One region of the Paenibacillus sp. FSL H8-0034 genome, then DNA from elsewhere that is predicted to be linked to it. Evidence: riboswitches for the same ligand, from Rfam matches in the RefSeq annotation. Region 1 holds a riboswitch; the other holds the start of a gene.
The links. A riboswitch is a leader RNA that binds a small molecule or an ion and turns the genes downstream of it on or off. The one in region 1 is predicted to bind cyclic di-GMP.
Positions count from the first base shown of each region.

Region 2: another riboswitch for cyclic di-GMP. It lies ahead of NST47_RS04940 (FapA family protein); the one in region 1 lies ahead of NST47_RS27675 (Spo0E family sporulation regulatory protein-aspartic acid phosphatase).

Region 1 is NZ_JBBOBS010000001.1:6,129,502-6,133,719, forward strand. Features, by position in the region: gene NST47_RS27665 (voltage-gated chloride channel family protein) at 1-175, opposite strand, end outside; gene NST47_RS27670 (hypothetical protein) at 369-782, shown strand; gene NST47_RS27675 (Spo0E family sporulation regulatory protein-aspartic acid phosphatase) at 866-1,054, opposite strand; cyclic di-GMP riboswitch class I at 1,090-1,176, opposite strand; gene NST47_RS27680 (sporulation protein YjcZ) at 1,429-1,548, shown strand; gene NST47_RS27685 (DUF3153 domain-containing protein) at 1,723-2,466, shown strand; gene NST47_RS27690 (aldo/keto reductase) at 2,544-3,449, opposite strand; gene NST47_RS27695 (asparaginase) at 3,695-4,218, opposite strand, start outside.
Region 2 is NZ_JBBOBS010000001.1:1,061,506-1,065,723, reverse strand. Features, by position in the region: gene NST47_RS04945 (HD-GYP domain-containing protein) at 1-91, opposite strand, end outside; gene NST47_RS04940 (FapA family protein) at 177-2,030, opposite strand; cyclic di-GMP riboswitch class I at 2,133-2,215, opposite strand; gene NST47_RS04935 (PfkB family carbohydrate kinase) at 2,465-3,460, opposite strand; gene NST47_RS04930 (DUF1904 family protein) at 3,713-4,084, shown strand; partial or broken gene NST47_RS04925 (alpha/beta hydrolase) at 4,206-4,218, opposite strand, start outside.

The sequences.
Region 1 (4,218 bases):
AACTTGTAGCCGTATCCAGACTTAACAGAAATAGCGCCGAGGCTGAGCCCGTCATAACGCCCACTACACCCGCCACCACTAACCACCACAGTACATACTTGATGAAAGCCAAGTACTGAAACCTCCGACTGCTAGAGAAAACCCGCTCTCCCCATTTTATCCGCAAGTTGTTCATATTCCTTGTCCACTCCCCGAACACTCTTTCACGTAATAATACCTCTCATGACATACAGGCGCAAGAAATTAATCCGGCTTAGGGCATAATTGATATGACGAATCCCTATCAAACTTTAGCAGGATGTGCTCAATTACCTTTTTATTCCATATAACTAGATGTTAAAATATTACTATGCAAAGGAGGAAGAAAAATGGATGACACTTCTGATCTAAACCCCATCGACTATGCTCAAATCATTATAAAGATTAACGCTTCGATACAGCCTGCAAGCAAGTTCGTCAAAGAGCTGTATGAACATCCTGATAAGAAATGGGATCCCGATAAACGCATTCTGAATTTAAAGGAAGAGTTAATTTCATTGGTGCATTGTCAACATGAGATTTTAGCATTAAATGTGCCTGATCTATTTTTAGTCGAGCACGTACAACTAATGTCGGCCTATCAAGATATAACTAACGGAACTCAAGAAATGATCCATAGCTTTGATGCGAACACAGGTGTACTGAACTCAAATCGTTATGAATCCGGTTATGCATTACAAAAAGAAGCTATCCATAAAATCATACCTGTTTTACAAACCATCATCAGAAAACTAACTCCATAAAGGCACATAGACCCTTAGCACACGCTCATTAAATGGCATCAAAAAAAGAGCTGCATGTCTACAGCTCTAGCATTTATAAGTATTTAATTTTGATATTTAATAAATTTATTCAATTTTCGATCAAGCATTACACTAAGTTGGACCAAGAGAGGGTCATGTAAACTTTCCGTTTGATCATACACATTGACCATGCAATTTTTTAAGGCCTCAATCTCTGCAACAAGCAAAACCAATCTTACTTTTTGAAGCTGTCGACTTTTAGTAAGCTCCATACACATTCCTCCTTTGGTTTTGAAAAAGAGAGTATTTCGGTAACTGGCTGGCATAGTCGAATTGACTTTAGCCCCTAATAGTTTTGCGTCCCCATTTTTCAATGGCTTTGCCTTTTTCGATATTGCGTATGCGATTCTATTATACTACAAATATCGCTATTTTTTATAGAATTAAAGCACTAAATCTTCGACATTATTTGCGTTTTTATTGAATTTTTTGTCATTTATTATCATACTATTTCCTTTATTTAAAGAAGTTTAATATTGGGAGGACTTGCTCTTTTCAATGGCTATTACCCATTTTTGCATCTGTCCAATCACGTATCCGCTGACATTCATAACATGCACTATACAAGGCGCGAGGAGGGATCAACATGGGTGCACTCGGAGTTGGCGGAAGCTGTGCAAGTTGTGCAGGTTATGGTCTTGGAACTACTACAGCTGTTATTCTGGTTCTCTATATTCTGCTTGTTATTATTTTAAGAACATTTTAAAGTAGTGACCTAACCACCTCCCAATCAACTCGGGAGGTGGTTACTGACTACCATTTCGGCGTCTGGACATAAAATATCAGGGTCATCCTCAAATTTTTACTATTTGGCTTCCTAAATAGTAATCGGCGCTATATAATGGTTAATGTTGTGAAATAATAGATATGTGGGGTACATATGAACAAAAAATGGCTGTTATTCGTAATATTGAGTTCTGTTATCATTTTGTTAAGCGGTTGTGTTAAAGGGGATTTTCATGTAACGGTGAACCGGGATCAGTCTGCAGAGTTGGATTACAAATTAGCCTTAAGCTCTCAGCTAATCGGATTAATGAGTATGAATAGTGCAAATAAGACGGATATGTTAGGTGAATTAAAAAAGAATTTTGAAACGGATGGCTATCAGGTCTCGCAGTATAAAGATGGAGATTACCAAGGTGTACAAGCCAAAAAACATGTTAAGGATGTTAAGGAAATTAAAAATGTCGGTGTCAATCAAGGCAATATCAACGCCGAAAACAAGATTGACATGACAGTTGATAAAGGCTTCATCTTTAATACCAATCATGTGATAGGTAATTTTGATTTAAGCAGCATGAAAGCCGATGCCAATGATACGATGGGCTTGCAAAAAATGATGATCAGTCAGATCGATTTAAAATTCACGCTGACACTACCGGATAAAGCGGAGCAGCAAAATGCATCCAGAGTACTGGACGATGGCAAGACCTATCAATGGGATCTGCTGGCAGGAGCCAATAATGAAGTCAAGCTGGACCTTAAAACCCCGAACATGGTGAATGTATCGATCCTGGTAGCGGTTGTTGTAATCCTGATTGCCGCTGTCATTTTCTTATTATTAAGAAGAAAAAAACGCGCACAACCCGTCGAGCCCCTTGCTATAGAAACCCCTATCGAATAATTGAAGCCTCCAAGCACACATTAGAAAAATGTGGTTTGGAGGCTTCTTTATTCAAGCTCATGAAGACAGTATCCCTCTTATTTAACAAAATCAAAATCCGCTGCTCTTGCATTGGATTCCACCTGCTCCGGACTTTTGCAGCCTGGGATTACACTGGTCACCGCCGGATGCTTCAAGCACCAGGCCAAGGCCCATTCTGCCATATTCACGCCTTCCGGCAGTTCATTTTGTTGGATATCCTGTACCTTTTGCAGCTTGATCAAGGTTTGCTCCTTATTATGTCGGGATCGCACGTCGTTATCAGCAAATTCCGCACCAGGCTTGTACTTGCCACTCAAGTACCCGCTTGCCAACGGCACACGAGCAAGCACACCCAGATCCTGACGTTCGCAGGATGGAAACACGCGATTTTCAGGTGTTTGATCCAATCGATTGTATACGACCTGAATCGCTTTGGCATTCACTTTCGACGCCGCATCTGTCTGATGTAAATTATCGTTGCTGCCGATTGAAATGCCGAGATTTCTCACTTTTCCCGCCTGTACCTGCTTGTCCAGCATCGTCCACAGGTCATCGTTATCAAACACTTCATCAGACCCAGAATGAAACTGATACAAATCGACGTAGTCGGTTTTCAAAGATTTCAATGAATTCTCTAATTGAATAAGCACTTGTTCAGGCGACCAGTAATTGATCGTTGTGCTTTCTCTATCTGCATGGTTATGGCCGAATTTGGTTGCGATTACCCAATCTGACCTGCTTTTTCTGCGTGCGATATAATCTCCAATAAAGCTCTCCGAAAGGTGATGACCATAACATTCTGCCGTATCGATCAGATTGATCCCAAGCTCTGCCGCTTTATCGAGAATTGCATCGACTTCATCCTGTGTAAAATCCTTCCCCCAGGCTCCACCAAACTGCCATGTGCCTACGCCTACCACGGAAACCTGTAGCTCCGTCTGTCCAAGTCTGCGGTATTTCATGTAACGTCAGCTCCTTCGAATTGAATGCTAAGTAACAATACCCATTATAGGGAAGTTTCCAAACCTCAACAAGAATGGAAAAAAAGGTGCGCTAGTGAATCTAAAGTAACTGATGGGGCTAATATGCTAGCAATCTCGTCTACAATCAAGCAGCCATGACTGCGCCATCAATGAAAAAACACCCCTTCGAGCCGCAAGAACAGTTAATGTCCTTGCTGCCCAAAGGGGTGTTACCATCCACTATGTTATTTAGCTGGAATCTCAACTTGACCGGAGCCATACGTATCAAACCAGCCTTTAATCGTGTCAAAATCACTGCTGAATGACAGGCTAAGCATTAATAGAATTCTTGCATGTGCCGCGTTCAAGCTGTCACCCGCAATAATACCATCGCCTGTTGTGTAGTTGCTGCCCGAACCAGTGCGAGTGGTGGCCACGAAGATCACGCCTTGCTCCTTGAAAGCCTTCGTCCGAGCATCACCCATAGCCTTGGATACTCCGCCTGCACCTGTACCGGAGGTAACAATCCCTTTGGCACCGTCCATCACAAAGCCTGTAATAGCGCCTGCGCCTGCATCCTGATAAGCATAAGCAATTTCTACCTTCGCCAAGCTGGTATCATCAATTTTTTTCAGATCAAAAGGTGTTTCCCATTTGTCCGCACTCATGAGCGATCTCGCATTGGCGCGATACACACGAATGTTTTTCTCATCGATATATCCAAGCATGCCAAGCTTCGGAGTTTCAAAAGTATCGGTCCGATACGCAT
Region 2 (4,218 bases), 5.1 Mb from region 1:
GCAGTGTCGATGCGGGAAGCAGCAGGGCGCTTTGGGATGTATAAATATTTTTGTTAATTCGCCGACCCTTAAACACATCGAAAGCATTCAATTTCTTCTTAGATATGACTTTTCCCCCTCTTTAACCGTCATGGGTCAGATTAACTTTCGCACAGCATTCACTGATTTTCTTACAGTTAAGAAGTTCGAAGCTGCCGCATGATCCAGACCTTGTCTATGGTCTGATTCTCGATCACATCCACTACATCCACACAGAAGCTATCGACACATACGCGCCCCGAATACATTTTGCGAAGCATGATCTTGTCTTTCGCTTTCAATTGCGACAAGGAGCCCGTGACACCCCCAATAATAGAAGCCGATATCATGCCGTTCGCCTCCAGTCGGGATCCCCTGCACACCGCATCATTGTGATAAAAAATAATGTTGTCTGTTGATCGGAGATCGCTTTGCAGCACACCCTCCTTGCGGATCATAATATCTCCTTGCGACAGCAGTGTAGAAAGATGACATTGACCGATATCAATTTTTATGTTGGTTTCCTTCATGTTGTCGATTTTTTCGACGGTTTGCTTCAGATCATTGAGCAGACTCAGCCATAACGCTTCGGACCCCTGCGAATACACCTTGGATACATCGCTGAACATTTCCAGCTTATCCATCAAATACTGCCAGGCTTCATGATCCTGCGCCGGTACGCTATGGACAAGGACAAGCAGCTTATGGATCAGCTTCGGAATTTCCTTGAATTTATTATCTACCAGCAATTTGACAACTTGTCCAAAAGCAGCATTTTGACCTTTCTGCCTGACCTGATCGGTTAGCAGCTTGGCGGCTTCCATCAGCTGCACCAGCTGCACAGACAATGCCTGCGAGTCCTCCTGAATACGAACGACCTTTTCACCGCAGTAGCCTGCACACAGCTTGCTTTTCACAACATTGCCTTTTACAATAATACTTCCCGTAGCGGTCAATACGGCTCCGTACACACAGCCAACCACATAAATTGTACCGAGCGCTTCAATCGTCATATTTTCCGTAACATCGCCATACACCATTACGTCACCTGAGAAAACAATATTCCCCGTGCTTAGGTTCACGTCACCCGAAACAATGTAAGCGGTTGAAATATCCAAGTACAAGGTATGGGTACCCGTTACCCGCGGCCTACCCTCCCTCATCGCGATAAAAGTATCACCTTGTTGTTCCACATGTTCCCTGGCTATAACGTTTACATCCTGCGGCTTGGGGGGAATCACCAATTGACGGTGCACATTGTAGCCTGTAATACCTTCGACAGCCTTGATTTTTTTGGCAATAACCTGACCTTTGCGAACTGAAGGAATCTTCAGCGAGTTCCGATAATCCATTCCACCGCCGACCTCCATGAAGCCCCTTTCTACCGCTTCAGTGAAAAACAGCTCCATACGCGCATCCTCACCCGGAACGGGATAGCTGCCTTGTGCAACGAGAACAGGCTTAAAGGTCGGCTCCTGCAGCTCCTGATATATACTCCCGATATCCAGATTGTATGAAATCGATAACTGGGAAAGCTCCTGAGTCACCTCAGCCAGCTCCAATTTGCGGATCAGCTTTCCTGCTTCCCGATCCAGCTCAAGCGTCACTTTAGTGGCCGGCTCTGTGTTTTTCAATCTGGGTTGAACAAGCTGTGTATGGCGTACAATCAGGAATACTTTCATCTGATCCTCGGATACAAGAATCTGGAACAAGGGTTCATGTTCAGCCTTCCATTCCATTCGTTCTTTGCCCTTAACGGCATAAGGACCTTCTACCAACTCACCGTCAATGATCAGGCTTATCGGATAGCTGGCTTCGATAACAGGAAGTGCACCCTTCGCCGTATCCACTTGAACATGAATGTGATCGTTGTGGACCCAAATCCAATTATGCTCATCATTACCGCCTTCAGAAGCCCTTATCGGCTTGGAGGAGGATGTATCCACTTTGGGAATCGCTGACGACGGTTGGGACAGTTTCATGATCTCAGTTTCTTTGATAGGAATCGTCATTCTCGTCTTCCTTTCCATTATCCGGATTCACAAAAAAAGACACCTTCCCCAAGTAACGGGAAAGATGTCTCATCTCACTAAGCTCATCCGTATTCTCCCATTTTCGGTGGCATGGCGACCATAGAAATATCTTTAGGTCCATTGCTTTGCGTCCTTGCCTTTCAGCAAGTTTGCCTTTATCGTATGTGAGTGATTATTGCAAAAAATGTAAAAATATAGATTTATTCCATTAGAACTAAATGCCTGTAACAAATGGCCAAGACTAATTCGTAAGTACCATGAAATCGATAATTATATGACTAAATAGTAACATTCTTACATCACTTTTACAATTGATTTCTACTTATATCGGGATTTTTTTGTCGATTTCATGCGATAAAATGGAAGTTCCTAAGAGCTCCTGTCGAATCCCTGGAAACCATTAGTGGAATTGTTCACGAATCCTCCATACCTTCAAGCTCCGCCATCGTTGGCAGAGCAGCAAACACACCACGACGCGTAGTTGTCATAGCACCTGCTTTATTGGCAAAAGAAAAAATAGAGCGTACCTGCTCCTCGTCATTAAATATGGTTTCGATTTGCTCTGCAGTCGCTCCACACTCCGCAAGCTTGAGCAGCATCGCACCGACAAAGCTGTCACCAGCGCCTGAGGGATCTACCGATTTGACACGAATACCGGGAACCGAAGTCATGGCCTGGCGTGTAACCACACAGCAGCCGTATTCGCCAAGCGTCACGACAATTACCTTTGCCCCCATATCCAGCAGCTGCTGGACGGCTTCCGCAGGTTCCAGACCCGTAAGGGCGGCTGCGTCCTTCTCATTGATCTTCACGATATCGGCCGTCCCGATATGGTTCCGCAGGTCCTGCCGCATCGTTTCTTCATCCGGCCATAAAATAGCACTCGAATTGGGACAGCAGCAGGTCAGACCGCCTGCCGCCTTGATTCGACGTGCTGCTGCCAAGGCTGAGGTCTGTGAGCGCCCTTCACTCAGAGGCGCAGAACCATAATGATACACGGCAACGTCATCCAGCCAGGTCTCATCGAACTCCGCCCTCTTCAGTTTGTTACCGTTCACCCTTGTCTCTCCGTCAGCATCGAGCTTGGTTCCAGACTTATTATCGTCAGGGTCCTCGCTCCACTCCGTCCATGCCAGACTCGCCGTATCTGTACCGACGAGCGCAGCCTCAACCCCGGCAGCCTCCAGCTCGCTGCGCAAATACGTACCGGACTCGTCGCTCCCGATCTTTCCTATATAACGGGAATCGCCGCCAAGCTTTGCTATTGCCGCCGCCACATAAGCAGGTGTTCCTCCACTTGCAGTCTGGCTGCAGAAGGCCGCCCCATCTGATTGCTCCTGTTCCTCCAGCCTATATCCCGTCAATAACTCTCCGTAACAAACTATTTTTTTGGGCCTCAATGTAAACATACAGATGCGCACCCTCCAATATTACTTTTTCCATAAATTAATTAGGTCTTAAGAACCTTTTGTTCATATAATCATAGCACAAATTGCTACCAGAGGTACAAGACATTCCTCGCCTCTTGATGTTCATAAATCCTCCACAAGATGAGTAGTGACCACATTGACAACCGACTGAAACCATAGTACGATTTGGACTAATCAAAGTCACAGGTAGACCTTACCTGCATTTTCGTAAAAATAAGGGAGACCGACAGCATGCCTTATTTGCGCTTCAAAGGATTTTCCAAAGAATATTTACACTCCGTCGCACCTCGTCTAATAGAGGAATTTGCCCAGCTTGTTCAAATTGACAAGAGTATGGTCAAGATCGAAACCTTGCTAACTGAAGCTATCTCGCAGGTGCCGCTCAGTCTGGAAATTCTGCTATTCCCCAGAAAGCAAGAGGTACATGACGCCGTAGCAGCCAAGTTTAATCAGATCCTGCGGGAGTCCGGCTATGAGCAGGTTCATATCTTTTTTATTTTGTTGAGTCCCTATGTTTATTATAAAAACGGTGAACCGATAGCGCATCGTCAAGCTGATGAAGATACGGAGCCTGCCTTCAAGCACAAATTAGAGCTTTCCTGAATGTCAAAACGATTGCCCCTTCCTATTCAAGAGCGGCGCAATCGTTTTTTTATTCATTTGCGGATTCGTTGTCGACAAACCTTTATCCCATTAATCCCATCGATTTTCTGTGATCCATATCTGCCATTACACCG